2 regions of the Streptomyces sp. NPDC051214 genome follow, and region 1 is predicted to be linked to the other one. Evidence: riboswitches for the same ligand, from Rfam matches in the RefSeq annotation. Region 1 holds a riboswitch; the other holds the start of a gene.
The links. A riboswitch is a leader RNA that binds a small molecule or an ion and turns the genes downstream of it on or off. The one in region 1 is predicted to bind glycine.
Positions count from the first base shown of each region.

Region 2: another riboswitch for glycine. It lies ahead of gcvP (aminomethyl-transferring glycine dehydrogenase); the one in region 1 lies ahead of gcvT (glycine cleavage system aminomethyltransferase GcvT).

Region 1 covers NZ_JBFBAT010000011.1:25,830-40,814, forward strand. The annotation lists gene AB0M70_RS27685 (Ig-like domain-containing protein) at 68-1,312, shown strand; gene AB0M70_RS27690 (enoyl-CoA hydratase-related protein) at 1,355-2,125, shown strand; gene AB0M70_RS27695 (ATP-binding protein) at 2,422-2,925, shown strand; gene AB0M70_RS27700 (polysaccharide deacetylase family protein) at 3,319-4,116, shown strand; gene AB0M70_RS27705 (hypothetical protein) at 4,116-5,309, shown strand; gene AB0M70_RS27710 (glycoside hydrolase family 25 protein) at 5,409-5,960, shown strand; gene AB0M70_RS27715 (NAD(P)-binding domain-containing protein) at 5,988-6,647, opposite strand; gene AB0M70_RS27720 (RNA polymerase sigma factor) at 6,870-7,511, shown strand; gene AB0M70_RS27725 (CU044_5270 family protein) at 7,508-8,668, shown strand; gene AB0M70_RS27730 (EF-hand domain-containing protein) at 8,792-9,007, opposite strand; gene AB0M70_RS27735 (L-serine ammonia-lyase) at 9,100-10,470, opposite strand; gene glyA (serine hydroxymethyltransferase) at 10,620-11,879, opposite strand; gene gcvH (glycine cleavage system protein GcvH) at 11,910-12,287, opposite strand; gene gcvT (glycine cleavage system aminomethyltransferase GcvT) at 12,346-13,479, opposite strand; glycine riboswitch at 13,627-13,732, opposite strand; gene AB0M70_RS27755 (AAA family ATPase) at 13,886-14,560, shown strand; gene AB0M70_RS27760 (enhanced serine sensitivity protein SseB) at 14,646-14,985, shown strand, end outside.
Region 2 covers NZ_JBFBAT010000008.1:465,337-480,321, reverse strand. The annotation lists gene AB0M70_RS23635 (DUF881 domain-containing protein) at 1-248, shown strand, start outside; gene AB0M70_RS23630 (FHA domain-containing protein) at 331-1,299, shown strand; gene AB0M70_RS23625 (MerR family transcriptional regulator) at 1,342-2,085, shown strand; gene AB0M70_RS23620 (bifunctional nuclease family protein) at 2,139-2,612, shown strand; gene AB0M70_RS23615 (MerR family transcriptional regulator) at 2,782-3,417, shown strand; gene AB0M70_RS23610 (DNA polymerase IV) at 3,455-4,897, shown strand; gene AB0M70_RS23605 (PRC-barrel domain-containing protein) at 4,946-5,326, opposite strand; glycine riboswitch at 5,471-5,568, shown strand; gene gcvP (aminomethyl-transferring glycine dehydrogenase) at 5,766-8,651, shown strand; gene AB0M70_RS23595 (DUF5999 family protein) at 8,742-8,948, opposite strand; gene AB0M70_RS23590 (hypothetical protein) at 9,256-9,840, opposite strand; gene AB0M70_RS23585 (glutamate--cysteine ligase) at 10,324-11,841, shown strand; gene AB0M70_RS23580 (substrate-binding and VWA domain-containing protein) at 11,859-13,631, opposite strand; gene AB0M70_RS23575 (type II CAAX endopeptidase family protein) at 13,798-14,598, shown strand; gene AB0M70_RS23570 (PhzF family phenazine biosynthesis protein) at 14,666-14,985, opposite strand, start outside.

The DNA.
Region 1 (14,985 bases):
CGCGTGTCTGTGCGCGCTGAGGCACTGGGGTGCGGGCCTGACCAGGCCGTGCGAGGGGAGACACATCTTGAACGGGCGACCGATATCGGGGACGTCGGTTGGTGCGCGGGGGCGTGCACGACGACGGGGGACCAAGGGCCTCTTTGCGGTGGCATCGGGTGTGACGCTGCTGTTGGTCACGGCGTGCGGCGGGGGCGGCGGCTCGGACGCGGGCGGCGACGGCAAGGACAAGGCGGCGGACAGGAACGCTCCGTCGACGGCGGTGGTGACCATAGCCCCGAAGGACGGCGCCGAATCGGTGGCCACCAGCGGGGCACTGAAGATAGCCGCCGACAAGGGCAAGCTCTCGCAGGTCAAGGTCGAGGACAGCAAGGGCAATCCGGTCCCGGGCAAGATCACCTCGGGCGGCGCCACCTGGACCCCGGCGCATCACCTGGCCGCCTCCACGAAGTACAAGGTCCACGCGATAGCCAAGGACTCCGAGGGACGTGAATCGGCCAAGGACACGTCGTTTACGACGCTGACGCCGAAGAACACCTTCATCGGCCAGTTCACGCCGGAGGACGGCTCGAAGGTCGGCGTGGGAATGCCGTTCTCCGTCCACTTCAACCGGGGCATCACCGAGCCCGAGGACGTCGAGAAGGCCATCCAGATCAAGACCGAGCCGGCCGTGGACGTCGAGCCCCACTGGTTCGGCAACGACCGCATCGACTTCCGCCCCGAGAAGTACTGGAAGGCGGGGACGAAGGTCACCGTCAACCTCAACCTCGACGGTGTCGAGGGCCGGCCCGGGGTCTACGGCGAGCAGGCCAAGACCCTGAAGTTCACCATCGGCCGCAGCCAGGTCTCCACCGTCGACGCCAAGTCGCACCAGATGAAGGTCGTCCGGGACGGCAAGCAGATCAAGAAGATCCCGATCACCGCGGGCGCCCCCGGCACGACGACGTACAACGGCCAGATGGTCATCAGCGAGAAGCTCGCGGTCACGCGTATGAACGGCGAGACGGTCGGCTTCGGCGGCGAGTACGACATCAAGGACGTCCCGCACGCGATGCGCCTGTCCACCTCGGGCACGTTCATCCACGGCAACTACTGGTCGGGCGGCGCCTTCGGCAACACCAACGCCAGCCACGGCTGCATCGGCCTGAGCGACGTGCGCGGCGGCTACAGCAAGAAGACGCCCGCCGGATGGTTCTTCGCCAACTCCCTCATCGGGGACGTCGTGGTCGTGAAGAACTCCGCGGACAAGACCATCCAGCCCGAGAACGGCTACAACGGCTGGAACATGTCCTGGGAGAAGTGGAAGGCCTGACCGGTCGCCACTCCCGTGCGGGGCACGGCTAACGTGCCCCGCATGACATCTGTGCATCTCGAAGTCGCCGAAGGCGTCGGCACGATCCGCCTCGACCGCCCCCCGATGAACGCGCTCGACATCGCCCTGCAGGACCGGCTCAAGGAGCTGGCCGAAGAGGCGACCCGGCGCGACGACGTACGCGCCGTGATCATCTACGGCGGCGAGAAGGTGTTCGCGGCGGGCGCGGACATCAAGGAGATGCAGGCCATGGACCACACGGCGATGGTCGTGCGGTCCAAGGCGCTGCAGGACTCCTTCACCGCGGTCGCCCGCATCCCCAAGCCCGTCGTCGCCGCCGTCACCGGCTACGCGCTCGGCGGCGGCTGCGAGCTGGCCCTCTGCGCCGACTTCCGCATCGCCGCCGACAACGCCAAGCTCGGCCAGCCGGAGATCCTGCTCGGCCTGATCCCCGGCGCGGGCGGCACCCAGCGGCTGTCCCGCCTGGTCGGCCCGTCCAAGGCCAAGGACCTCATCTTCACCGGCCGCATGGTCAAGGCCGACGAGGCGCTCACCATGGGTCTGGTGGACCGGGTCGTGCCCGCCGCCGAGGTGTACGAGCAGGCACACCAGTGGGCCGCACGGCTCGCGCAGGGGCCCGCGCTCGCGCTGCGTGCCGCCAAGGAGGCCGTGGACGCGGGTCTGGAGACGGACATCGACACCGGGCTCGCGATTGAACGCACCTGGTTCGCCGGACTGTTCGCCACCGAGGACCGTGAGCGTGGCATGCGCAGCTTCGTCGAGGAGGGTCCCGGCAAGGCGAAGTTCCTCTGAACTTCCTCTGTGATCCTCTGAATTTCCGCCTGGACGCGATCAGTTGAGGCCGCGTCAGCCAAAGTGTCCCCCGAAGGAGCGGATTATGCGCGGCTTAAGAGAACCTTAAGCCTGGGTGCTCCGAGGCCGTAAGTGATCATACGTAAGCAGGTAGTCACCGCAGGTCAGTGGGGGTGTCGTAGGGCTCTGACTGCCAGTGGCATATGCCTACCCAGCCCCCCGGAATGGATGGTTCCGGGGGGCTTATTCCGTCGGAACGGCCCCGGAACGCGCTGTGTGCGGCCATGATGGGGGGCATGGCGGGGCTGGAGGGTATCGAACAGCCGCGGCGACACGGGAGTGCGACCGCGGCGCGCTGGTCGCCGGCGGTCGAGGACGAACACGCGCTCAAGGCGCTCGAGTTGTTCGGCAATCCGACGGACGCGGAGGTTCCGCTGCCGTCGCGCCCGGAGTCCGCCGCCATCGCGCGCCGGCTCGCCCAGGTCGTGGTGCTCCGGCACTGGGGACTCTCCCCGAAGCTCACCGAGGACGCGGTGCTCCTCACCTCCGAGCTCGTCGGCAACGCCGTGCGGCACACCGGCGCCCGCGTCTTCGGGCTGCGGATGATGCGGCGGCGCGGCTGGATCCGGGTCGAGGTGCGTGACCCCTCGCGCGGACTGCCCTGCCTGATGCCCGTCCAGGAAATGGACCTCAGTGGCCGCGGCCTCTTCCTGGTCGACAAGCTCTCCGACCGCTGGGGCGTGGATCTGCTGCCGCGCGGCAAGACGACGTGGTTCGAGATGCGGGTCGCCGACCGCTGAGGCGTCCGCCCCTGTCGCTGATACGCGGAAGCCCCCGGTCGCCGGTTGTGGCGTTGCGGGGGCTACGCGGGGCGCCGCGGACAAAGGGGTGTGGTCCACGGACGCCGATGACGACCTGAGCCCGGGTCAATGGGGGTCGTGCTCCCGACTATGGCAGACGGGGGCCGACGATCCAAAAGCTCCATTCCGGGCAAAGAGTGGGAAATCCGGACACTTCAAAGGTGAATCCTTGGTGAGCTGGGACACCTGCCTGGTAAACGCTGGTTAAGTTCCGGCTGTGACAGGTGTTCCGCAAGGTGTGTCGAGACGGCCGCCCGCCTCCCGCGCCCGACCCGCGGCTCTCACGCACGGGCAATAAGCGTCTTTTGCCCTCTTTACCCATTAAATGGTCGGGTGACCGAGACCGACCGCCGTGGAGCCCTGCGCGCGGGCGCCGGCCTTGCCGTCGCGGGCGCGCTCACCACGGGCACCCTCACCGCAGGCTGCTCCGCCCTCAAGGCCGCCCCCGCCGACCACCGGGCCGCGCCCGCCACCCGGCACCCCGCCGCCAGAACACCCCGCGCCGCCCCCGCACCCCGACACGTCCCCGGCCTCCCCGACCAGATCGCGCACAGCCCCCGCGGCCGGCCCCAGGTCGCCCTCACCTTCCACGGCCAGGGCGACCAGGCCACCGCACGGTCCATCCTCGCCATCGCCGAGAAGGCGGACGCCAGGATCACCGTCCTCGCCGTCGGCAGCTGGCTCGACGAACACCCCGACCTCGCCCGCCGCATCCTCGACGGCGGCCACGACCTGGGCAACCACACCCACCACCACGTCACGATCAACGAGCTGCCCGAGGCCGACGCCTACGCGGAGATCACCGGCTGCGCCGACCGCCTGCGCCGCCTCACCGGCTCCATCGGCACGTGGTTCCGTCCCTCACGCGCCGACAGGGCGACCCCCCTCGTCGCCCGTCTCGCCCGCCGCGCCGGTTACCCGCACGTCCTCTCGTACGACGTCGACTCCCTCGACTTCACCTCGCCGGGAGCCGGGGCCGTCACCCGCAAGATCACCTCGGAGGTACGCGCGGGCTCCGTCGTGAGCCTGCACTTCGGGTACGCGGACACGGTCGCCGCGCTCCCCGCCGTCCTGGAAGAACTGGACCGCCGCAACCTGCGCGCGGTGACGACCACGGAGTTGCTGACCTGATGACCCTGCACCTGAACCTCACCCGGCGCACCGGAGCGGTCATCGCCGCCGGTGCCGTCGTCGCCGCGGCACTCGCCGGATGCGGCGGCGAGCCCCGCGAGGACGAAGCCCTCGGCACCAAGGGCATCCCGAAGACCGCCACACCCAGACCCAAGGCCGCGCCGGGCCTTCCGGGGATGCCGCCCGTCCTCGACCCGAAGGACGTCTACGCGGCGGACCGCCCGAACAAACTCTCCCCGGTCGTCAAGGACTTCCCCTCCCGGATCTACGTCCCCAACACCAACTCCAACACCGTCTCGGTCATCGACCCCAAGTCGTACGAAGTGATCGACACGATCGACGTCGGGGTCCAGCCCCAGCACGTCGTCCCCTCCTGGGACATGAAGACGCTCTGGGTCAACAACAACCGCGGCCACACGCTCACGCCCATCGACCCCAAGACCGGCAAGGCGGGAAAGCCCGTCGACGTGCACGACCCGTACAACCTCTACTTCACGCCCAACGGCAAGCACGCCATCGTGATGGCCTCCATGGACCGGGAGCTCGTCTTCCGTGACCCGCACACCATGAAGAAGGTCAAGACCGAACCGGTCAGCTGCTACGGCGTCAACCACGCCGACTTCTCCGCCGACGGCCGCTACTTCATCGTCTCCTGCGAGTTCTCGGGCGAACTCCTGAAGGTCGACACGGAGAAGATGAAGGTGATCGGCCAGCAGAAGCTGCCCTTCAAGGGCGCCATGCCGCAGGACGTGAAGATCTCGCCCGACGGCAAGACCTTTTACGTGGCCGACATGATGGCCGACGGCATGTGGGTCCTGAGCGGCGACAAGTTCGACAGGCCGAAGCTGCTGCCGACCGGCAAGGGCACCCACGGCCTGTACGTCAGCCGGGACTCACGCGAGATGTACGTGTCCAACCGCGGCGAGGGCACTGTCTCCGTCTTCGACTTCCCCAAGAACAAGCTCACCAAGAAGTGGAAGCTGCCCCAGGGCGGCAGCCCCGACATGGGCGGCGTCTCGGCGGACGGCAACACCCTCTGGTTGTCGGGCCGTTACGACTCCGAGGTCTACGCCATCGACACCCGCACAGGAGTCCAGACCGCCCGCATCCCGGTGGGCGGCGGCCCGCACGGCCTCGCGGTCTATCCGCAACCGGGCCGCTACTCGCTCGGACATACGGGGATCTTCCGCTGAGCAATACACCTGAATATTACAACGGTTGACCATCACGGCCACCGGGCACCACAAGGGTAGATCCAGCCGACCTCCCCTCTGCCTGCCAGGAGGCTGCCCGTGCTCAAAGGCATCGACGTCAGCTCGTACCAGTCCACGTTCGACACGGACGGCATCTCCTTCGTCATCATAAAAGCGACGGAAGGCCGCTCGTACGTGAACCCACGCCTGACGGCGCAGACGAAGCGGGCGAGGGACGGCGGCTGCGTGGTCGGCTTCTACCACTTCCTGTGGCCGGGGAACATCAAGGCCCAGGCGGAGTATTTCGTCAGCAAGGCCCCGGAAAAGGCAGGGGACTTGCTGGCGGTGGACTGGGAATGGACGGGAGAACACACCCGGGCGAGCAATGCGGAGAAGGACCGGTTCATTCGCGAGGTGAAGGAGCTCAGGCCCCATCACCGGGTCATCTTGTATTGCAATCGGGATTTCTGGCTCAACCACGACAGCACGTCGTACGCGGGCGACGCCCTCTGGATCGCCGACTACGTGTCAGCGGGCAAGCCGCGCATCAAGGCGAAGTGGCGCATCCACCAGTACACGTCGACGCCCCTGGACAAGAACGTCGCGGACTTCGCGAGCGAGGACGCGCTGCGGGAGTGGGCCAAGCCGTAGCCGCTCCCGCAGCGCGACCGGTGGCCGTCAGGCGCGCCACTCCGCCGTGCGCTCCGGGGAAGCCTCGGACAGGGCCTTGGTGATTGCTTCCGCGTCCTTGGCCAGGCCGTAGACCGGGGTGCCGGGCTGTTGGCGCCAGGAGTTGTCCTGGCCGCCGTTGTCGACGGTGTCGAAGCCGATCTCGTCGATGAGGTCGCGTACGACCTTCTTTGCCGCCTCGTCGTCGCCGGAGACTGGGAGGGCTACGCGGCCGGGGGTGCCCTTGGGCTGGGGCTTGTCGAGGATGTCCTGGGCGTACGTGCCGTTGAAGGCCTTGATGACCGGGTGGCCGATCTGGCGCTCGGTCCAGCGGCTCTCGGTCAGGCCCTCCTCGATCTCGGCGATCTTCCCGTCACGCTGCTGGGGGTAGTAGTTGCCGGTGTCGATGACGGCGACGTTCTCGGCGGCGCCGTCGAGGAAGCCGGACGGCAGGTTCGGGACGGCCTTCAGGGGGATCGTCACGACGACGACCTGGGCGCCGCGCGCGGCTTCCTCGACCGGAACGGCCGTGGCGCCGGTCTCCTTGGCGAGGTCGGTGAGGGTGTGCGGGCCACGGGAGTTCGCGACGGACACGTCGTGGCCGAGGGCCGTGAGGCGACGGGTGAGGTTGCCGCCGATGTTGCCCGCGCCGATGATGCCGATCTTCATGACTGACCCTTCCGGGGGTGGTTCGCCGGTGTCGTAACGTAACGGAGCCAACCTCCGGAACGGGGGATGTATTCCTGCCGGGAGGCGGCGTCCGACACTTACTTCGGCAAGGTCGTGGGGGAACTCCAGGGGACGGTGTGACGAGCGGCACAGGAACCCCGCGGAGGGTGCGGAGAGGTACGTGGTGTGAGGCGTACTGAACCGGAAGAACCAGGAGACGGCATCCATGCGCGCATCCGGGCGGGGGAGCGGGAGGCGTTCGGTGAGTTGTACGAGGCGTACGCGCGGGCGGTCTACAACCACGCCCTGCGGCTGACCGGCGACTGGTCGACCGCCGAGGAGGTCATGTCCGAGACCTTCCTCGCGGCCTGGCGCACCCGCGACCGCCTTGAGCCGGACGGCGGTTCGCTCAAGCCGTGGCTGCTCGGCATCGCGACGCACAAGGCGCAGAACGCCAACCGCGGCCTGCGCAGACGGCTCGCCTTTCTGTCCCGTCAGCCCCCGCCGCCCGAAGTGGCGGACTTCGCTGAGGAGTCGGCGGGCCGGATGGACGACGCGCGGCGGCTCGCGGCGGTGCACGGAGCGCTGCGCGGGCTGCGTCGCCCGGAGCGGGAGGTGCTCGTGCTGTGCGTGTGGTCCGGCCTTGACTACGCGCAGGCGGCGGAGGCGCTCGGCGTTCCGGTCGGCACGGTGCGCTCGCGGCTCTCGCGGGCCCGCGCGCGGCTGCGGCGGCTGAGCGAGGACGGGGCGGATGTGACTGTTGTGCCGAAAGTGGAGAACGTGACGGAACCTCTTCGTGGTCGCGGAGAGGTAGAGAGTGAGGCCGCGTTCGCGGCCCTGCCCCTGCGGGAGGAATTCCGATGAACGCCGCCACCCCGTCCCGTGGAGAGGACGAGGCCGCCGAACTGGCCCGCCTGCTCCCGGAGTCGGGCGAGGACGAATGGGATCTTCCGCCGGGGCGTCACCTCCACCACAAGGACGTCCTGATGCAGCAGATCGACCGCGACAAAGCCGCCGACACGGCCGGCGCGACTGACGTGGACCGCGGGGAGTCCGGCCCCGCCGCTCTCCGCCGCCGCCTGCTGCGGCCCGGGGTGCTGATGCCCGCCGCGGCCGCGCTTGCGGTGGCCGGGATTCTGACCGGCACGCTCTCCTCCGGCGGCGGCGGCGCCGACGGCGTACGCGACATGGGCGCCGGCCGGGGTGCAACGCCCGGCGCAACGGTCACGCTCGACCGGATCGCGAGCGCCTCCCTCAAGTCCGGGACGCCATCGGTGAAGGACAGCCAGTTCGTCTACACCCGCAGCCTCGTCCAGAGCAACGACGGCGAGCTCGACGGCCCGGTGAAGCTCGGCGACCCGTACACGGAGGAGATCTGGCTGAACCAGAACCCGGCCCCCGTCACGGACATCGGCATGAGCCGTGTGACCGGGAAGGGCGCTCCGATGGCCGGTCAGGACGTGCCCATCGAGGCGTCCGCCGTGGACGGCTCCGATGACTCCGGTGCCATACCGGAGGGGCCCGACCGCCCGACGTACGACTGGCTGGCCTCGCTGCCCACCGATCCCGACGCCCTCCTGAAGAAGCTGTACGCCGAGACGAAGGTGACCGGCGAGCGGGAGACGAAGGCGCAGGCCGTCTTCGACCGGATCGGCGAACTGGTCGGCGGGACGGTCATGCCGCCGGAGAACTCCGCCGCCCTCTACAAGGCGGTCGCCAAGCTCCCCGGCGTGGTGCAGGTGCCGGACGCGGTGGACGCGGCGGGCCGCCACGGGATAGGCATCACCATCGAGGAGTCGGCGTTCGCGACGCGCTCGGAATGGATCTTCGACAAGAAGACCTTCGCCTACCTCGGTTCACGCGGCTACATGACGAAGAACCACAAGCCGGGCGGCAAGCCGGGCAAGACCGGGAACCCGGAGGTCCTGTACGGCAGCGACGCGATCCTGGAGCGAGCGGTGGTCGATCAACGCGGCATGAAGCCGACCGAGTCCTCCGGCTCCTCCAGCGGCCGCGGCTGAGCGGCCGGCCGTGCAGCGCCTGCCAGGTGACCAGGAGCTCCCTGCGGGCTGCGCGGCGCGCCCGCTGAACACACCGGAGGGGCCCGGCGCTCTCGCGTGCCGGGCCCCTCCCGCGTACGGCCGCTACTTCTTGTTCAGGCTTGCCCAGAACTCGTCGAAGGAGAGGCGCTTGTCCTTGTCGGTGTCCTTCGTGCCGATCACGGCCTCGGCCACCGTCTCGGTGACGTAGAAGTCCCCCATCTTGGCCATGGCCGACTTCCACTCCGCCGCTGTGATGAAGCCGTCGCCGTCCGCGTCGAACTGCTCGAACGTCTTACGCGCTTCCTCGATGTCCGCCACCGGATCCACCCCTTCTTCGTGCACTGCTGACGGTGCTCAGGGTATCCGCCGTCCGGGTGACGCCCGGGACGCGGGCTCAGCCCTCCATCAGGTCAGCACTCGATGATGTTCACCGCGAGGCCGCCGCGCGCCGTCTCCTTGTACTTGACGCTCATGTCGGCGCCCGTGTCCTTCATGGTCTTGATGACCTTGTCGAGGGACACCTTGTGGCTGCCGTCGCCACGCATCGCCATCTTCGCCGCGGTCACGGCCTTCACCGCCGCCATGCCGTTGCGCTCGATGCACGGGATCTGGACGAGGCCGCCGACCGGGTCGCAGGTCAGGCCGAGGTTGTGCTCCATGCCGATCTCCGCGGCGTTCTCGACCTTCTCGGGGCTGCCGCCGAGCACCTCGGCGAGGGCGCCCGCCGCCATCGAGCAGGCGGAGCCGACCTCGCCCTGGCAGCCGACCTCGGCGCCGGAGATCGAGGCGTTCTCCTTGAAGAGCATGCCGATCGCGCCGGCCGCGAGGAGGAAGCGGACCACGCCGTCCTCGTCGGCGCCGGGGATGAAGTTCATGTAGTAGTGCAGGACGGCCGGGATGATGCCCGCGGCGCCGTTCGTCGGGGCGGTCACGACGCGGCCGCCCGCGGCGTTCTCCTCGTTCACGGCCATCGCGTAGAGGGTGATCCACTCCATGGCGCGGGCCTGCGGGTCGCCCTCGGCCCGGAGCTGGCGTGCCGAGTTGGCGGCGCGGCGGCGGACCTTGAGGCCGCCCGGCAGGATGCCCTCGCGGGACATGCCGCGCGAGACGCAGGACTGCATGACGCCCCAGATGTCGAGCAGACCCGAGCGGATCTCCTCCTCCGTGCGCCAGGCCTTCTCGTTCTCCAGCATCAGCGCGGAGATGGACAGGCCGGTCTCCTTGGCGAGGCGGAGCAGCTCGTCGCCGGTGCGGAAGGGGTGCTTGAGGACCGTGTCGTCCGGCACGATCGGGTTCTCGCCGGCCACCGCGTCGTCGTCGACCACGAAGCCGCCGCCCACGGAGTAGTACGTCTTCTCCAGGACGAGCCCGCCGTCACGGTCGTACGCGAAGATCGTCATGCCGTTGGCGTGGTACGGCAGGGCCTTGCGGCGGTGCAGGACCAGGTCCTCGTCGAAGTCGAAGTCGATCTCGTGCATGCCGAGGACGTTGATGCGGCCGCTCGCCTTGATCTGCTCGACGCGGTCGTCCGCCGACTCCACGTCCACCGAGCGCGGCGACTCGCCCTCCAGGCCGAGCAGCACCGCCTTCGGGGTGCCGTGGCCGTGGCCCGTCGCGCCGAGCGAGCCGTAGAGCTCGGCCCGTATGGCGGTGGTGTGGGCCATCAGGCCCTCGTTCTTGAGGCGGCTCGCGAAGATGCGGGCGGCGCGCATGGGACCGACCGTGTGGGAGCTGGACGGGCCGATGCCGATCGAGAACAGGTCGAAGACCGAGAGGGCCACGAGAAACTCCAATGGTGGTTGGTAGACGCCGTTGTCTGCCGGGGTGGTGCAGAAAGCGGGGCATGGACCGGGGCACCGCACTCACTGTCCTCACTGTCCAGTGTGCGCGGTGCCCCGAAGGTCCGTACGAAAGAAAGCGTACGAAAATGCTACAGGTTGGGGTACAGCGGGTGCTTTTCCGCCAAGGCGGAGACGCGGGCCTTCAGGGATTCCGCGTCGAAGCCCGGCTTCAGCGCCTCGGCGATGATGTCGGCGACCTCACGGAAGTCGTCCTCCTGGAAGCCACGGGTCGCGAGCGCGGGCGTACCGATCCGCAGGCCCGAGGTGACCATCGGGGGGCGCGGGTCGTTCGGGATCGCGTTGCGGTTGACCGTGATGCCGACCTCGTGGAGGCGGTCCTCGGCCTGCTGGCCGTCGAGCTCGGAGTTGCGCAGGTCCACCAGGACCAGGTGCACGTCCGTGCCGCCGGACAGGACGTCGACGCCGACGGCCTTCGCGTCGTCCTGCACCAGGCGCTCGGCCAGGATGCGGGCGCCGTCCAGGGTGCGCTGCTGGCGCTCCTTGAACTCCTCGGAGGCCGCGACCTTGAAGGAGACGGCCTTGGCCGCGATCACGTGCTCGAGGGGGCCGCCCTGGAAACCGGGGAAGACCGCGGAGTTCAGCTTCTTCGCGAACTCCTTGTCGCGCGCCAGGATGACGCCGCCACGCGGGCCGCCGAGGGTCTTGTGCGTGGTGGAGGTGACCACGTCCGCGTACGGCACCGGGTTCGGGTGCAGACCGGCGGCGACGAGCCCGGCGAAGTGCGCCATGTCGACCCACAGCTTCGCGCCGACCTCGTCGGCGATGCGGCGGAACTCCGCGAAGTCCAGCTGACGCGGGTAGGCGGACCAGCCCGCGATGATCACCTTGGGGCTGTTCTCCTTGGCCAGGCGCTCGACCTCGGCCATGTCGACCAGACCGGCCTCGTCCACGTGGTACGCGACCACGTTGAACTGCTTGCCGGAGAAGTTCAGGCGCATGCCGTGGGTGAGGTGGCCGCCGTGCGCCAGGTCCAGGCCGAGGATCGTGTCGCCGGGCTTGGCGATCGCGAAGAGGGCGGCCTGGTTGGCGGAGGCGCCGGAGTGCGGCTGGACGTTGGCGTACTCGGCGCCGAACAGGTCCTTGATCCGGTCGATCGCGATCTGCTCGGTGACGTCGACGTGCTCGCAGCCGCCGTAGTAGCGGCGGCCGGGGTAGCCCTCGGCGTACTTGTTGGTGAGGACCGTGCCCTGGGCCTCCATGACGGCGACCGGAGCGAAGTTCTCCGAGGCGATCATTTCCAGGGTGGACTGCTGACGGTGGAGCTCGGCGTCGACGGCGGCGGCGACGTCCGGGTCCAGCTCGTGGAGAGGGGTGTTGAGAAGCGACATCAGGTGGTCCCTAAGGGTCTTCGGGGGGCTTCAGCTGCCGGAGAACTCGGTGTACTCGTCCGCGGAGAGCAGGTCCTTCGGCTCCTCCGTGATCCGTACCTTGAAGAGCCAACCACCCTCGAACGGGGCGGAGTTGACCAGCGACGGGTCATCCACGACGTCCTGGTTCGACTCGACGACCTCGCCGGTCACCGGCGAGTACAGGTCGCTGACCGACTTGGTCGACTCGAGCTCGCCGCACGTCTCGCCCGCGGTCACCGCGGCACCGGCCTCGGGCAGGTCGGCGTAGACGACGTCACCGAGCGCGTTGGCCGCGTGCTCGGTGATGCCGACCGTCGCCACACCGTCCACGGGGGCCGAGAGCCACTCGTGCTCCTTGCTGTAACGCAGCTGCTGGGGGTTGCTCATGACCTGAATTCTCCTGTACGCGGGGGAGTGCTGATGGACGAGGCTGTTGTGCGGGGTGTCACTTCTGGCGCTTGTAGAACGGCAGCGCCACGACCTCGTACGGCTCGTGCGTGCCCCGGATGTCCACGCCGACACCCTCGCTGCCGGGGGTGGCGTGCGCCGCGTCGACGTACGCGATGGCGATCGGCTTGCCAAGGGTCGGGGACGGGGCGCCCGAGGTGACCTCGCCGATGACCTTGCCGTCGGCGACCACCGAGAAGCCCGCGCGCGGGACGCGGCGGCCTGCGGCGACCAGACCGACCAGCTTGCGCGGGGGAGCGGCTTCGGCGCGCTCGGCGGCGGCCGCGAGCGCCGCGCGCCCCACGAAGGTGTCGGACTGCGAGGTCTTCTCGAACTTGACGACCCGGCCGAGGCCCGCGTCGAAGGGCGTCAGCTCCGCGGTCAGCTCATGCCCGTACAGCGGCATGCCCGCCTCCAGGCGCAGCGTGTCGCGGCAGGAGAGCCCGGCGGGGACCAGGCCCGCGGGCTCGCCGGCCTCCATGAGCGCGTTCCACAGCTTCTCGGCGTCGCCGGGCGCGACGAAGAGCTCGAAGCCGTCCTCGCCGGTGTAGCCCGTGCGGGCGATCAGCGCGGGGACGCCCGCCACCGTGCCCGGGAGGCCCGCGTAGTACTTCAGGCCGTCCAGGTCGGCGTCCGTGACTGACTTCAGGATGCCGGGGGACTCGGGGCCCTGGACGGCGAGCAGCGCGTACGCGTCGCGGTCGTCGCGGACCTCGGCGTCGAATCCGTCGGCGCGGGCGGTCAGCGCGTCGAGCACGACCTGTGCGTTCGAGGCGTTGGCGACCACCATGTACTCGGGGGTCTCGGGCTCGCCGAGCCGGTAGACGATCAGGTCGTCCAGGATGCCGCCGTCCTCGGCACAGATCATCGTGTAGCGGGCGCGGCCGACACCGATGGAGCCGATGTTGCCGACGAGCGCGAAGTTCAGGAGGTCCACGGCCTCGGGCCCGGAGACCGTGATCTCGCCCATGTGGGAGAGGTCGAAGAGACCGGCCTTGGTGCGCACGGCGTTGTGCTCGTCGCGCTCGCTCGCGTACCGCAGCGGCATGTCCCAGCCCGCGAAGTCGGTCATGGTCGCGCCGAGCGCACGATGCACGGCATCGAGTGCGGTCAGACGGGGGGCATTACTCATTCGTGGAACTCCCAGGGGCATGACGGGCGAGGTCGATCCTCCCCATCTGTCATCGGAACCTGAGAGGTTCACCACGACCCGTACGCAGGGGGGTCATGACTTGCACCTTGGGTGGAGCCGCGCAGGCGGCCCGCTTTTCAGATGTGCCTCGCCCGCGCGGTACGGGGCCTGAGAGATTCAAGGGAGGGACTTGCTCCTTCGGCGCCCCGGTGCGTCCTGTGACGGCCACCGGGAACTCTCCCGCGCGGATTCAAACGGCCTGTATGGAGTTTGCGCGCACATCATTGCACGCGCCTGCGTCACAGGGCAGTGCCAGTCCAGTAATGCTGTTGTGCCGCATTACCTTCTCTTTACACTTGCCGGGGAAGCTGCGGGAAGCAGGTACGTGACCGCTAAGGGGAGGCCGATCACGGTGCGCAGGACGAGCGTCTACGCGACCAACACAGGGGTGGCCCTGCCCAAACAGGCCGCCGCCCCGACCAGGGAGAGCTGCGGCCCCCTGCCGGCGGCCGTCGTCCGCGACCTGCGGCAGCGGACAGGACACAGCCCGCACCGGCTCACGTTCGGCGAGGGCGACCTCATCGTCGTCTCCGGGTTGCCGGGCAGCGGCAAGTCCACGCTGATGCGCAGGGCCGTCGCGGGCCCGCGCATCGACTCGCAGGACACCCGCGACCGCTGGGCCCGGCGCATGCCGGACCTCCTGCCGTACGCGGTGTACCGCCCGCTGGTCCGCATCGCGCACTACGCGGGCCTGCGCAGAGCCCTGCGCTCCGGCGAGGGCGTCGTGGTGCACGACTGCGGCACCCAGGCCTGGGTGCGCCGCTGGCTGGCCCGCGAGGCCGCGCGGCGCGGCACGACGCTGCACCTGCTGCTGCTCGACGTGCCGCCGGACACCGCCATAGAGGGGCAGCTCGCGCGCGGGCGCGGCGTGTCGCGGTACGCCTTCGCGCGCCACCGCAGGACGGTCGGCCGGCTCGTCGGCGCCGCCGAGCGCGGCGACCTGCCGCGCGGCTGCGGCTCGGCGGTGCTCCTGGACCGGACGGCGGCCGGGGTGCTGCGGGGGATCGGCTTCGGGGACTGAGCCGCCCGCCGCTTCGGAAACCGAGCCGCCCGCCGCGTTAGGGTCGTGCCGCAGGCAGAGCGGGACCGAGCAGGGGTGAGAAGAGATGGACTTTCCGGCGCAGGCGCACGCCCATCCCTACGGAGGATGGCCGGGCAACGAACTCGAAGAGGTGCTCGCGGCATCCCTGGGCACCCCCGGCGCGCCCCGGGCGTCCGCGGGGGCCCGCATCGTCGAGGTGCTCGGCCGCAGCCACGTCTGGGTCCCGCTGCCGAACGGCGGGGCCCCGGACAGCGGCACCCTCGACCTGCCCACGCTGGAGATCGACGGCCAGGCCTATGTCCCCGTCTTCAGCTCCGAGCAGCAGTTCCGGCAGGCCACCGGCGGCCGCATGGGCTGCACCGTGGCGCCCGCCGTGGAGTTCGCCCGCGGCCTGCCCCCGCAGC
Region 2 (14,985 bases), on a different contig from region 1:
ACACCTATCTTTCGGATACGGACAGTGGTGGTGTCCGGGTGGACGGCCGCAAGGTCGGCAAGCCCTACCGGTTCAAGGTCATCGGCAAGCCGCAGGACCTCGAGCCGGCGCTGAACATCCCAGGTGGAGTGGTGCAGACTCTGGAGAAGGAGCAGGCCACCGCCACCGTGACGCGAGCGGAGAAGATCGTGGTGGACGCCTTGCGAGCGGCGAAGCGGCCTGACTACGCTCGGTCGTCGTCCCAGTGAGGCGGGGGTGCATGGGGGCCGCCGGTCAAGGGCATGAGGTTGCGGGGGGTCGGCGCACTGTAAGCGTGGTGCGTGGTGGAAACTGTTTGGTGGATACGGACGTTGTGAGGATGTCTGTGCTGCCGATGTACGCCGGTGTGTGCAATCAGGGTTCGTCCTGCCCCACGGGCGGGTCTGTTTCGGTCAAGGGGAATCGCCCGTGAAGTTGTTTGCGAAGTTGTTCGGCAAGAGCGCACGTGAGGACAGTGGCAATCCCGCCACCGCCCGGCACCGTGCCCCGCGCCATGGAGATGCCGAGGAGCAGGGCGCCGAGCGCCCGATGTTCCGTGACCAGGTCGGTGGGCCAGGCGGTGACATTTCGGGCGCGCAGGGCGCGTCGTCTGTTGACCCTGCCGGTCCGGGCCGCATAGGTTTCGGAGAACCGTCAACCTCAAGTACGGGTGGAGGGTTTACCCCCGATCCGTACGCATCGAATGCCCCCGCGGGGCAGCCGCGGCAGGAGGATCCGTCCATGGCCCTGGTGTGTACGAGGTGCGGGAACCGCAACGCCGAGGCGAGTCGGTTCTGCTCCAACTGCGGCGCGCCGCTGCGGGCCGGGGCCGCGCCGGAGCGTCCGTCCGAGACGACCTCGACGATCTCCATCTCGGGCCTCGAGGCCTACGACGCGGAGGTGACGGGGCAGACCGCCTCGCCGGCCCTCTCGCCGGAGGCCCAGGCCGCCGTTGACGCACTGCCGCTCGGTTCCGCGCTCCTCGTGGTGCGTCGTGGGCCGAACTCGGGCAGCCGCTTCCTTCTGGACGGCGAGCTGACCACGGCGGGGCGCCACCCGCAGAGCGACATCTTCCTGGACGACGTGACCGTCTCGCGCCGTCACGTGGAGTTCCGTCGCCTCGGGGACGGTTCCTTCACCGTCGCCGACGTGGGCAGCCTCAACGGCACGTACGTCAACCGTGAGCGCATCGACTCGGTCGCGCTGTCGAACGGCGACGAGGTGCAGATCGGCAAGTACCGGCTGGTCTTCTACGCGAGCCAGCGGGGCATCGGCATCTGACCCTCCCCCGGCTTCGTCCGGGGGGACCCCCAGGGAAGGTTCATGCTTCAAACACCGAGGGGCGGTGCCGGGAACGGCACCGCCGCCGAGGACCGTCGGACGATGAGCATCGGCGCGGTGCTGAACGCGCTGCGTGACGAGTTTCCCGAGGTCACGATCTCCAAGATCCGGTTCCTGGAGTCGGAAGGGCTCGTCGAGCCGGAGCGCACGCCCTCGGGCTACCGCAAGTTCAGCCCCCAGGACGTCGAGCGGCTCGGTCACGTCCTGAGGATGCAGCGTGACCACTATCTGCCGCTCAAGGTGATCCGGGAGCACCTGGACGCCATGGAGCGCGGAGAGCGGGTCTCTGTGCCCTCTCTGGGGCAGCCCCGCGAGCCCGGTGACGCCTGGGGCGTGAGTGACGCCGCGGAGCCCACCGCCGCCCGTGTGGGCCGTGCGGAGCTCCTTGCCGCCGCCGAGATCGACGCGGAGCAGCTCGCCGACTGGGAGGCGTACGGGCTCATCGCGCCCCTGCCGGACGGTGGTTATGACGCGGAGGCCGTGACGGTCGCCGCGCTCGTCGTGGAACTTGGGCGATTCGGTATCGAACCCAGGCATCTGCGCGCCATGAAAACGGCGGCCGAACGTGAGGCCGGCCTGGTCGACCAGGTCGTCGCGCCGCTGCGCAGGCACCGCAATCCGCAGACCAGAGCCCATGCGGAAGCCCGTATGAAGGAACTCGCCGGGCTGACCGGAAAGCTGCATTCTGCACTGGTACAGACGGCGCTCGGGGTCCGGTTGCCCTGACTCAGGGGGTGCCCGACTACCCAAACCGGCCGGGCACGTCCTAGGGTTGCTGTGTGAACGAGCTCGACGTCGTAGGTGTCCGGGTGGAAATGCCCTCCAACCAACCGATCGTGCTCCTGCGTGAAGTGGGAGGCGATCGATACCTCCCCATCTGGATCGGACCAGGGGAGGCGACCGCGATCGCCTTCGCACAGCAGGGGATGGCGCCCGCACGGCCGCTGACCCACGACCTGTTCAAGGACGTGCTGGAGGCGGTGGGTCAGGAGCTCACCGAGGTGCGCATCACGGACCTCAGGGAAGGTGTCTTCTACGCGGAGCTGGTCTTCGCCAGTGGAGTCGAGGTGAGCGCCAGGCCGTCCGACGCCATAGCGCTCGCGCTCCGTACGGGAACGCCGATCTACGGCAGCGACGGTGTCCTCGACGACGCGGGCATCGCCATTCCGGACGAGCAGGAGGACGAGGTGGAGAAGTTCCGCGAGTTCCTCGACCAGATCTCTCCCGAGGACTTCGGCACCAACAGCCAGTAGGCCGTCGTTTCCGGGGCCCTGCTGACCATTCGGCTAGCCTTTCCCGGCGGTGCGGGACAGCAAACCACTCTTAGGGTGATTATCACTCGGCGTGCCGAGTGTGGCGATCGTTGACGAGCCCCTGGTGACTGCCTACCGTCGTGCAGGCAGGTCAAGGACGGAGGTCGGCGTGAGAAGCAGCGGCGACGGTACGGCGATGGGTGGGCCGTATCCGCTTCACAGCAGCACGGCCGGTCACTCTCCACAGAGGCCGATGGCGGTTCAGGGGAGCGTTCAGGGGAGCGGGGACGCCACGTCCGGACAGTCCGAACAGGAACAGATCGGTTACCGGGGACCGACCGCGTGCGCGGCCGCCGGGATCACGTACCGACAGCTCGACTACTGGGCCCGTACGGGCCTCGTGGAGCCCAGTGTGCGGTCCGCGGGCGGTTCGGGGACCCAGCGGCTCTACAGCTTCCGGGACGTCGTCGTCCTGAAGATCGTGCGGCGCTTCCTCGACACGGGTGTGTCCCTGCAGAACATCCGGACCACGGTCCAGCATCTGCGGGACCGCGGTTTCCAGGACCTGGAGCGGATGACGCTCATGAGCGACGGCGCGACCGTCTACGAGTGCACGTCGCCCGACGAGGTCCACGACCTGCTCCAGGGCGGGCAGGGCATCTTCGGGATCGCCGTGGGCGTCGTGTGGCGGGACGTGGAGGGTGCTCTCTCGCAGCTGCACGGGGAGCGGATCGACACCGGGGAGACGCTGGTGCGCCAGAACCCCGCCGATGAGCTCGCGAGGCGGCGCAACAGGGCCGTGTGAGGCTGCGTTGTCAGTGGCGTAGGGCAGCATCAGAGGTGTGAGAACCGCGCCCACGATCCTGCATCTCGACATGGATGCCTTCTACGCGTCCGCAGAGCAGGCCGCGAAGCCGAGTCTGCGCGGGAAAGCCGTGGTCGTGGGCGGGCTCGGCCCGCGGGGCGTGGTGGCGACGGCCTCGTACGAGGCGCGGAAGTTCGGTGTGCACTCGGCGATGCCGATGGGGCAGGCGCGGCGCCTGGCGCCCAATGCCGCCTATCTGGTGCCCCGCTTCGGGCTCTACCGCGAGATCAGCGACCAGGTGATGACGCTGCTGCGCGAGCTGTCGCCGCTGGTGGAGCCGCTCAGTCTGGATGAGGCCTTCGTCGACCTGGAGGCGGGCGGGGTGGCCGACGACCGGGCGTCCGCGCTGGAGGTGGGCGAGCGGCTGCGCGCGGACATCAAGGCGGTGACGGGGCTCGCGGGATCGGTCGGGCTCGCCGCGTCCAAGATGCTGGCGAAGATCGCCTCGGAGGAGGCCAAGCCCGACGGGCTGCGGCTGATCGTGCCGGGCACCGAGCGGGACCTGCTCGCGCCGATGTCCGTGCGGACCCTGCCCGGCGTCGGTCCTGCCACCGGGGACCATCTGCGGCGGGGCGGGATCACCACGGTGGGGGAGATCGCGGAGGCGGGCGAGGACGAGCTCGTACGGCTCCTGGGGAAGTCGCACGGCAGCGCGCTGTACGCGATGGCGCTGGCGCGGGACGAGCGGCCCGTGGTGGCCGAGCGGGAGTCGAAGTCGGTCAGTGTCGAGGACACGTACGACGTGGACATCCACGACCGGGTCCGGGTCAGGGGCGAGGTGGCGCGGCTCGCCGAGCGGTGTGTGGAGCGGCTGCGGGCGGCCGGGCACTCGGGGCGGACCATCGTCCTGAAGGTGCGGCGGTTCGACTTCTCGACGCTGACCCGCTCCGAGACGCTGCGTGGGCCCACGGACGACCCCGGGGTGGTGCGTGAGGCCGCCGCGCGGCTCCTGGAGTCCGTGGACACCACCGGAGGGGTGCGGCTCCTCGGGGTGGGCGTCACGGGGCTCGCGGACTACACGCAGGAGGACCTCTTCGCGCAGGCGCAGGCCCAGGCGGAGGCAGAAGCTCGGGCGGAAGCCGCGGAGGCCCTGGAGACGCAGCAGGAGGCCGAGGAGGAGCGGGCCGGGCAGGAGCGGGTCGGGGCGGACGCGGCGCAGCCCGTCGCGGTGGCCGAGGCGGTGGTGGAGCCGGCCGTTCCCGCCGAGCGGCGGTGGGCCGCCGGGCACGACGTGCGGCATGCCGAGTACGGGCACGGGTGGGTGCAGGGCAGTGGCCTGGGGCGGGTGACGGTGCGCTTCGAGACGCCCGAGGCGTCGGCGCCGGGGCGGGTGCGGACGTTCCGTACGGATGATCCGGCGCTCGAGCCCGCCGACCCGCTGCCCCTGGTGACGGCTCCCGAGGCGGTGGAGCCGCGGTGACGCCGGGGGTGCCTGCCCGCCGGGGTCACCTGGGCCGCCGCGCGGGTGTCAGGGGCTCTCCTGGCCCGCGATGTTGCCGAAGTCCTTGTCCGGCGGTGATGTGGACGGCGGGGGCGTGATGTCCAGGCCGTAGTGGTGGTAGAGCTGCAGTTCCTGTTCGGGGGAGAGGTGGCGGCCCACACCGAAGTCGGGGGCGTCCTTGATCAGTGAGCGCTCGAAGGGGATGAGCAGGGTGCCGTCGCTCCTGAGCTCGCTCGGTTCCAGGGGGACGAAGGTGTCCCGGCTGAACAGGCCCGTGCGTATGGCCGCCCACTCCGGGGCGCCGGTGGCGTCGTCGAGATAGACCTCGTCGATCGTGCCGATCTTGGCCCCGTTCCGGTCGAACGCCTTCCGGCCGATCAAATTGCGCGGATCGATGTCGGTCTGCACGGGCCCTCCAACTGGTCGAGGCTTGTCGAAGTGGGGCGTAACTCATCCTCGTTCGTTCGCAATCACTACGAAAGAGCACTTCGGGGCAGGTGGCCACTCGAGGGAACGGTCACGGTCCTCGCTGGTAGGCTGGCGCTTGGCTGCTGACCCCGTGCGGGAGAGCTCTCCGGTCGAGACACCGGAGGCGCCGAAGGAGCAACTCCTCCCCGGAATCTCTCAGGCCCCTGTACCGCACGGACGAGGTCACTCTGGAAAGTAGGGCGGGCGTCGGGCGGGCACGTCCGGTCCCCTTCCTCACCGACGGTGAAAGCCGGTACGGCGCCTCTCGCGGGGCACGGACCGGTGAAACTCTCAGGTTGAGATGACAGAGGGGGAGGCCGTCCGGGTACCCGCGCCGTGGTGCCCCTCGCAGGTCGCGTCAGACCAGGAGGCCTCCGCAATGACCGCCACACCTCGTATCCCGCTCTCCCAGCTCGAACAGGGCATTCCCTTCGAGCAGCGGCACATCGGTCCCGATGTGGAAGCACGGGCCAAGATGCTCGCGCAGGTCGGGTACGGCTCGCTCGACGAGCTCACCGCGGCCGCCGTGCCGGATGTGATCAAGAACGCCGAGGCGCTGAACCTGCCCGGGGCGCGCTCCGAGGCCGAGGTGCTCGCCGAGCTGCGCTCCCTCGCCGACCGCAACCAGGTCCTCGATTCCATGATCGGACTTGGTTACTACGGGACCTTCACGCCGCCGGTGATCCTGCGGAACGTCATGGAGAACCCCGCGTGGTACACCGCTTACACGCCGTACCAGCCCGAGATCTCCCAGGGGCGCCTCGAGGCGCTGCTCAACTTCCAGACCGTCGTCGCCGAGCTGACGGGGCTGCCCACCTCCGGTGCGTCGCTGCTCGACGAGGGAACCGCGGCCGCCGAGGCCATGGCGCTCTCGCGGCGCATGGGCAAGGTCAAGGACGGTGTCTTCCTCGTCGACGCCGACGCGTTGCCGCAGACCATCGCCGTGATCCAGACCCGCGCCGAGCCGACCGGTGTCGAGGTCGTCGTCGCCGATCTGAGCGAGGGCATCCCGGCCGAGGTCGCCGGGCGCGGTGTGGTGGGCGTGCTGATCCAGTACCCCGGCGCCTCCGGTGCCGTGCGCGACATCAAGCCGCTCATCGAGCAGGCGCACGAGCTCGGCGCCATCGTCTCCGTCGCCGCCGATCTGCTCGCCCTGACGCTGCTTACCTCGCCCGGTGAGCTCGGCGCCGACATCGCCGTCGGCACGACGCAGCGCTTCGGCGTCCCGATGGGCTTCGGCGGCCCGCACGCCGGTTACATGGCGGTGCGCGAGAAGTTCGCGCGCAGCCTGCCGGGGCGGCTCGTCGGTGTCTCCGTGGACGCGGACGGCAACAAGGCCTACCGGCTCGCGCTGCAGACCCGTGAGCAGCACATCCGCCGCGAGAAGGCCACCAGCAACATCTGTACCGCTCAGGTGCTGCTCGCCGTGATGGCCGGAATGTACGCCGTCTATCACGGGCCCGAGGGCCTCAAGGCCATCGCGCGGCGTACCCACCGCTACGCGACCGTGCTCGCCGCGGGGCTCACCGCGGGCGGTGTCGAGGTCGTGCACGGCGCGTACTTCGACACGCTGACCGTGCGGGTGCCCGGCAAGGCCGAGGCGCTCGTCGCCGCGGCCCGCGAGGGTGGCGTCAACATCCACCAGGTCGACGCCGACCACGTCTCCCTGGCCTGCGACGAGACCACCACGCGCAAGCAACTGACTGCGATCTGGGGAGCGTTCGGGGTCGAGGCCGACATCGAGGCGCTCGACGCGGAGAGCGCGGACACGCTCCCGGCGGGCCTCCTGCGCTCCGACGAGTACCTCACGCACCCCGTCTTCCACCAGTACCGCTCCGAGACCGCCATGCTGCGTTACCTGCGCAAGCTGGCCGACCGCGACTACGCGCTCGACCGCGGCATGATCCCGCTGGGCTCCTGCACGATGAAGCTCAACGCGACCACCGAGATGGAGCCGGTCACCTGGCCCGAGTTCGGGCAGCTGCACCCCTTCGCGCCCGCCCAGCAGGCGCAGGGCTATCTGACGCTCATCCGTGAGCTGGAGGAGCGGCTCGCCGAGGTCACCGGGTACGACAAGGTCTCGCTGCAGCCCAACGCCGGTTCGCAGGGCGAGCTCGCCGGACTGCTCGCCGTGCGTGGCTACCACCGCGCCAACGGCGACGAGCAGCGCACCGTCTGCCTCATCCCGTCCTCCGCGCACGGCACCAACGCCGCGAGCGCCGTGATGGCCGGCATGAAGGTCGTCGTCGTCAAGACCAGCGACGACGGCGAGATCGACATCGAGGATCTGCGCGCCAAGATCGAGAAGCACCGCGACGAGCTGTCCGTGCTCATGATCACCTACCCGTCCACGCACGGTGTGTTCGAGGAGCACGTCGCCGACATCTGCGCCCAGGTGCACGAGGCGGGCGGCCAGGTCTACGTCGACGGGGCCAACCTCAACGCCCTGGTGGGTCTCGCCCAGCCCGGCAAGTTCGGCGGCGACGTCAGCCACCTGAACCTGCACAAGACCTTCTGCATCCCGCACGGCGGCGGTGGCCCCGGCGTCGGCCCGGTCGGCGTGCGCGAGCACCTCGCGCCGTACCTGCCCAACCACCCGCTGCAGCCCGCCGCGGGACCCGAGACCGGTGTCGGTCCGATCTCCGCTGCGCCGTGGGGCTCGGCCGGAATCCTGCCGATCTCCTGGGCGTACGTACGCCTCATGGGCGGTGAGGGCCTCAAGCGGGCCACGCAGGTGGCCGTGCTCTCCGCGAACTACATCGCCAAGCGTCTCGAGCCGCACTACCCGGTGCTCTACACCGGTCCCGGCGGGCTCGTCGCGCACGAGTGCATCATCGATCTGCGCCCGCTGAGCAAGGCGACCGGTGTCAGCGTCGACGACATCGCCAAGCGGCTCATCGACTACGGCTTCCACGCGCCCACCATGTCGTTCCCGGTCGCGGGGACGCTGATGATCGAGCCGACCGAGAGCGAGGACCTGGTCGAGATCGACCGGTTCTGCGAGGCGATGATCAGCATTCGCGCGGAGATCGAGAAGGTCGGCGGCGACTGGCCCGCCGAGGACAACCCGCTGCGCAACGCCCCGCACACCGCGGCGGCGCTCGGCGGTGAGTGGGAGCACGCGTACAGCCGCGAGGAGGCCGTGTTCCCGGCCGGCGTGGTGGCGGCCGACAAGTACTGGCCGCCGGTGCGTCGCATCGACCAGGCGTACGGCGACCGGAACCTGGTCTGCTCGTGCCCGCCGCTGGATGCGTACGAGGACTGATATCGGGGCCTCGAACATGCGTGGGGGCCGGTCCGGAGTTGTGTCTCTCCGGGTCGGCCCCTTTGTTGTCTGTGCCGTGCGGCCGTCGCGTCAGGCGGCGGTCATGATCTTGTCCGTGCCCAGCGGTCGATGCGGGGCGATGATCTGGCCGTCCGGCAGCAGCTCACCGGTGTCCTCGAAGAGGAGGACGCCGTTGCACAGCAGGCTCCAGCCCTGCTCCGGGTGGCTCGCCATGAGGAGCGCGGCCTCCCGGTCTGCGGAGTCGGCTGTCGGGCACGGTGGTTGGTGCTGGCACATGGATGGGTTCTTTCGCTGCGGTGTGATGGCTGTGACGTCTGCCTTGCGGCTCGATGCGGTGTTCATGGCCGCCCCCCGTTGAGTCGGTCCGTTCCCAGTGTTGCCCTACGGGCGTCAATCCGCAGGGATTTAGCGGCAGCGCTCCTTACTGCTTAATGACGTATCACCCGCCCGGACGGTTCAGCCCAACTGCACTGTCTCTTCGGGTGGTTCGGGGTGGTCATACCGGGCTAGTCCGTATGGGCACCTCACGCGCCGAGCCCCGCGGCCTGGGCGGCGGCGGGGCACGGAGACGTGTACGGCGAGGTCAGGCGGGCGAGCCGAGCAGCGGTGCCGGAGTCATCCGGTGCGTGAGGACCTGCAGGAGTTCCGCGGCGCGGTGCGGGTGGTGTGCCGCGATGCCCGGGGGCGCGGGCGCGAGGGGCACGAGGACGTCCGAGGGCGCGAGATGGCCGCCCGCTCCGTCCGCGGTGCAGTCGCCGTGCAACCAGAGTGTCAGCATGTAAAGCTCGGGTACGGACAACAGTCGTGGTTGGTACGGCATTGGCATCGCTTCGGCATGACGAAGGGCGCGTTCCGTGGACGCTATGTACGGACCTTCGAAGAAGTGCGAGAAGGTCCACCCGTCGGGCGTGAGCATCGTGTCCGCCGCGGCGACGGCCCGCTCGCCCGCACGGATCATGAAGCGCCACCCCGCGAGGCTGGTGGGCGCGGTGCCCGAGGGGCTGATCCGGTCAAGTACGTGGACGGGCAACGGGAGTTCGGGACTGACGGGTCCCTGCGCGGCACGCAGGGACGGGGTGCGGGCTTCGCGTACGGCGGTGGGTGAACCTAGTGCCGCGAGGACGCTGCGCAGGGCGGGCGCGGGAGCCGGGGGGACTTGCAGCGGCATAGTGGGTCGCCTCTCTCATTCGACAGGCACGGTGGAACGAGGACAGGTGCGGACGTCGCTGTCTGCTCCGGGGCCAGAGGGGCGGGGGCTGGGGACCGCGAGCGCCAACTCTCTGCCTCGTCCGCGGAGTTTATACGACACGTGTTCAGGCAGTGTTTCGTCTAACCGCACCCGATATTGCCTGCAAGGCGTTATCCGGTCGCCATTTTGCGGGCTTTAACCCGATTCTGGAAGAGTCCGGACCTTTGACCTCGTATGTTTTACCGGAAGCGGTCGGCCGATTCTCGTCGGTGTTTTTTACCAGGCGTCGGTGCGAGGATTCCCCGGCGCACCCCATGCCTGGTGAATGTGCCGCTCGGATTTGGCATCGATCGTACTGGGCCAGGGGCATGTGCGGGGCGTTATCGATCACATTGCAGGGCATCATCCACCGAGACACAGCGGCCGGATCATTGGCTGCCCATCCGAGGAGGGGACGCTTCGATGGGGGAGAAGGTCGTAGCAGGAACGTTTGATCTGGCTGAGCGGCGCCGGTACAGGGACAAGCTCGCGGAGTGTCTGACGGGACTGCGGAGGTTGTTGGACGAGGAGCGGTTCGACCGGCCCAAGAATCTGATGGGCGTGGAGATCGAACTGAATCTCGCGGGGCCCGACGGCATGCCGAGAATGCTGAATGCCGAAGTTCTCGAACGGATCGCCAGCCGGGACTTCCAGACGGAACTCGGAATGTTCAATCTTGAAGTCAACATCGCGCCGCACCGATTGGGCGGACGTGTTCTCGACCGACTTGCCGAAGAGCTGCGCACCGGCCTCGCCTATGCGCACCGAAAAGCGAACGAGGTGAACGCCGGCATCGTGATGATCGGCATTCTGCCGACCCTCGCACACCACGACCTGGTCTCGGGGAACCTCTCCGACGTCGACCGCTACGCGCTGCTCAACGACCAGATCGTCGCCGCGCGCGGCGAGGAGTTCGTCCTGGACATCCAGGGCGTGGAGCGGCTCACCTGTACGTCCGCGTCGATCGCGCCCGAAGCGGCGTGCACCTCGGTGCAGTTGCACCTCCAGGTCACCCCGGGCCGGTTCGCCGACGTGTGGAACGCGGCCCAGGCCGTGGCCGCCGCGCAGGTCGCCGTCGGCGCCAACGCGCCGTTCCTGTTCGGCCGTGAGCTGTGGCGCGAGTCGCGGCCCCCGCTGTTCCTGCAGTCCACCGACACCCGCCCGCCCGAGCTCCAGGCACAGGGCGTGCGGCCGCGGACCTGGTTCGGGGAGCGCTGGATCAGCGACGCGTACGAGCTCTTCGAGGAGAACCTGCGCTACTTTCCCGCGCTGCTTCCCCTCGTGGACGACGAGGACCCGCTGGCGGTGCTCGACGACGGCCGGGTGCCGCAGCTCGCCGAACTCGTCCTGCACAACGGCACCGTGTACCGCTGGAACCGCCCCGTGTACGGCATCGCGGGCGGCGTCCCGCACCTGCGGGTGGAGAACCGCGTCCTGCCCGCAGGACCCACCGTCACCGACGTCATCGCCAACGCCGCCTTCTACTACGGCGTCGTACGCGCCCTCGCCGAGGAGCCCCGGCCCGTGTGGACCCGGCTGCCCTTCGACGCCGCGGCCCGCAACTTCGACACCGCCTGCCGCGACGGCATCGAGGCCCGGCTGCAGTGGCCGAAGCGGGGCAGGTCGGGCGGGATCGTGGAGGTGCCCGCGGTCGCCCTCGTACGCGACGAGCTGTTGCCGCTGGCCGCGGCCGGCCTTGACGCGTGGGGCGTGGAGCCCGCCGACCGCGACTTCTACCTCGGGGTCATCGAGGAGCGGTGCAGGCGCCGGGTGAACGGGGCGTCCTGGCAGGCGGCGACCTACCACCAGGCCCTGGAGACCGGGCTCGAACGCGAGGCCGCCCTCGCCGCGACCACCCGGCGTTACGCCGAGCTGATGCACGCGGGCGATCCGGTGCACACCTGGCCGGTGGGGCTGCCGGAGCCGGCCGTCCTGAGCTGAGGCGTACGGAGGCGGGCTCAGCCGTGGCTGCCCGCCTCCATGATGGCCTTGAGGATGACCGCGTGGATCTGCGCCGGGTCGTCGACCTGGTGGCCCGATCCACCGGTCGCCTCCGCGATCTGCACGACCTCTTCCTTGTCCGCGTTCGGGCCGACCGCGATGGCGATGAGCGGCACCGGGCGCTTGGGGTCGGAGAGGTTCTCCAGCTGCGCGATGAGGTTGCTGCGCGCGATCGAACCGGGATCCTGGTTTGCGCCGTCCGTGAGGACCACCAGGGCGTTGAACTTGCCGCGCGCGTAGGTGGAGGTGGCTTCCTTGTACGCCGCGAGCGTGGTGTCGTACAGGCCGGTCGCGCCACCCGGGATGGGGGCCAGGTCGCCGAAGGCCTCGGAGACCTTGTCCCGCTGGGTGCCCTCGCCCTTGCGGTCGCCCAGCCGTTCGGTGGGCACGAGCTTGCGGTAGTCGCGTTCGCCGTCCAGGAGGGTGGCGAACTCCCAGAGGCCGATCTCGTCCTCGTCGGTGAACCCCGCCAGTGCCTGGAGCAGCGAGGACTTGGTGACCTCCATCCGGGTCTGGCCCCGGCCCGGCACGAGCTCGCCCATGGAGTCCGAGACGTCGACGACCGTGCTGAGCCGGGCGCTCTGGACGGTGATCGTCCACATCCCGAGCGTCTCCTGGAGATCCTTCTCGGAGGGCGGCTCGCTCGCCTCGTCGCCGTACGGCTGGGGAGTGCGGCCGCCGGCCGCCGTGACGAGTTTCTCCGAGGGGGCGTCGGCGCCGGTCCTGAAGCCGTGCTTCTCCAGGATCGCGCGGCCCGCCTCATCGCTGAACAGGGTCATGAAACGCAGGGCCGCGCGGCTCTGGTCCGTGGACAGCTCGTCCTCCTGGACCAGCGTGTACGGGTAGTCGAGGCGCGGTGAGCCGTCCTTCGGGTAGAACATGTCCAGGCTGTTCTCCTCGCCCGCCGTCGCGTTGTGCGCGAACGCGGCCTGCTCGGAGAGGATCAGCGCGTGGTTGCGGCGCGGATTGCCCTGTTCGGTGCCGGAGGAGTCGCGGGCCAGGGTGTCCAGGAGCTGGCCGTCGCTGTCGGACGTGCGCGCGGACAGTGCCTTGGCCATCCCGGCTGCCTGGGTGTCGCCGTTCTTGCCGCCCGACTTCTTCGCCGACGCGCTCAGCTTCGTGAGCGCGAGCAGGCCGGTCGCGCTGCGCGCGGGGTCGGCGGCGCCCAGCCGCAGCTTGTCGCCTTTCATGGCCGCGCCGGTCAACTCCGGCCAGCTGTATGTCTTCTTGGGCCAGCCCAGGGTCTCGGCCGCGGCGGGGACCATGGCCATGCCAACCGGCGAGGAGGCTATGTTCCCGGCCGGCGAGACCCTGTCCTGCTTGCCGCCCAGGCCCACGCGCTGCAGCCACAGTTCGGAGTCCGGCACCCACACGTCGTACGCCGGAGCGTCTTTGCCCGTCCGTAGCTCGTCGGCCACCTTGTACGAATCACGGGCGCTCACCCGTACGTCGATACAGGCCCCGTCCGAGGTGATCTCCTTCTCGCGCGCGTCGTCGGCGGCCGCGCGCAGGGCGGGGGCGATGTCGGGGGCGGCCACGACGTCCAGTTCCACCGTGTCCTCTCGGCAGGAACCGCCGAAGCTCAGCAGGTCGCTGCGGACCGCGACCGCGGTGCCCGCCGCGACGGTCAGGACGAGTGCCGTCGCGATGGCCACGGTGCGGCCGCGGGTGCGTGGCCGAGGGTCGGGTGCGTCCGTCCCGTACTCATCGGGCAAGCTGTGACGTCCCATGGCGGTGGTGCCCCTCCTTGAGTGATGAAGCAAGGAAAGAGGAGGTGGCATGACCGCAGTCGGCGTCCGTCCCCCTCGGCCTGTCGCGCACGATCTTCGTAACTTCTTTCGAGACCCTAGCGGGGCGGGGATGGGGATGAGGCGGGATTACTCAACTGGAGGCGGAGTGCAAGCGGAGTCCGGGCCGTTGGCCGGTTCTTTTCGGGGCGAGGGGCCATCGCGACGGATCCTGAGGGACGAGACGCTGCTCGTCCTGGCGCTCTCACTGGGCGCGAGCGGTGTGTCCGCGCTGATCAGCTTTGTCGGATCGGTCACCAAACCGGGCGGTCTGAAGGATCAGGCGGCGACCATGAACGCGTCGGCCGCTCCGGGGCGGCCATGGCTTGATCTCGCGTGGCAGTTGTTCGGGATCTCGACCGCGTTGGTGCCGGTGGCGCTGGTCGCGCACTTCCTGATCCGGGAGGGTGCGGGGCTGCGCACGATCGGCTTCGACCGGAGCCGGCCATGGCCGGACCTGGGGCGCGGGGCGGCGGTCGCCGCGGTGATCGGCAGTACCGGCATCGCGTTCTACCTGGCCGCGCGCGGGCTCGGGTTCAACCTGACGGTGGTGCCGGAGGATCTGCCCGACGTCTGGTGGAAGTACCCGGTGCTCGTGCTCTCCGCCGTGCAGAACGCGGTCCTCGAGGAAGTGATTGTCGTCGGCTATCTGCTGCGCAGGTTCGGGCAGTTGGGGTGGACGCCGATGGCCGCGCTGGTCGGCAGCTCGGTGCTGCGCGGCTCCTACCACCTGTATCAGGGCATCGGCGGGTTCATCGGGAACATGGCGATGGGCGTGGTCTTCGTGCTCCTGTACCGGCGGTGGGGGCGGGTCGGGCCACTGGTGGTGGCGCATTCCCTGTTGGATATCGGTGCGTTCGTGGGGTACTCGCTGCTTGCGGGGAAGGTGGGGTGGCTGCCGACGCCCTAGGGCGGGCGGTCGGCGGGCAGGTCTGTGGGGACGTACGAAGGCTGGGTCGTACGTCCCCACAGCCATGTCAGGCGTACAGGTCGCCCTCGATGACGGTGACCGCGCGGCCCGTCAGCAGGGTGCGGTCGCCGCGCAGCTCCGTGCGGACGAAGCCGCCGCGGGCCGAGGCCTGCAGGCCGGTGAGTTCCGTGCGGCCCAGGCGCTCGGACCAGAAGGGGGCCAGGGCCGTGTGGGCGCTGCCGGTCACCGGGTCCTCGTCGATGCCGACGCGCGGGAAGAAGCCGCGGGAGACGAAGTCATAGCCGCGGGTGGGGTCTTCGGCCTGTGCGGTGGCGATGATGCCGCGCTCGGAGTGCCGGATGAGGGCCTTGTGGTCCGGGGCGAGGG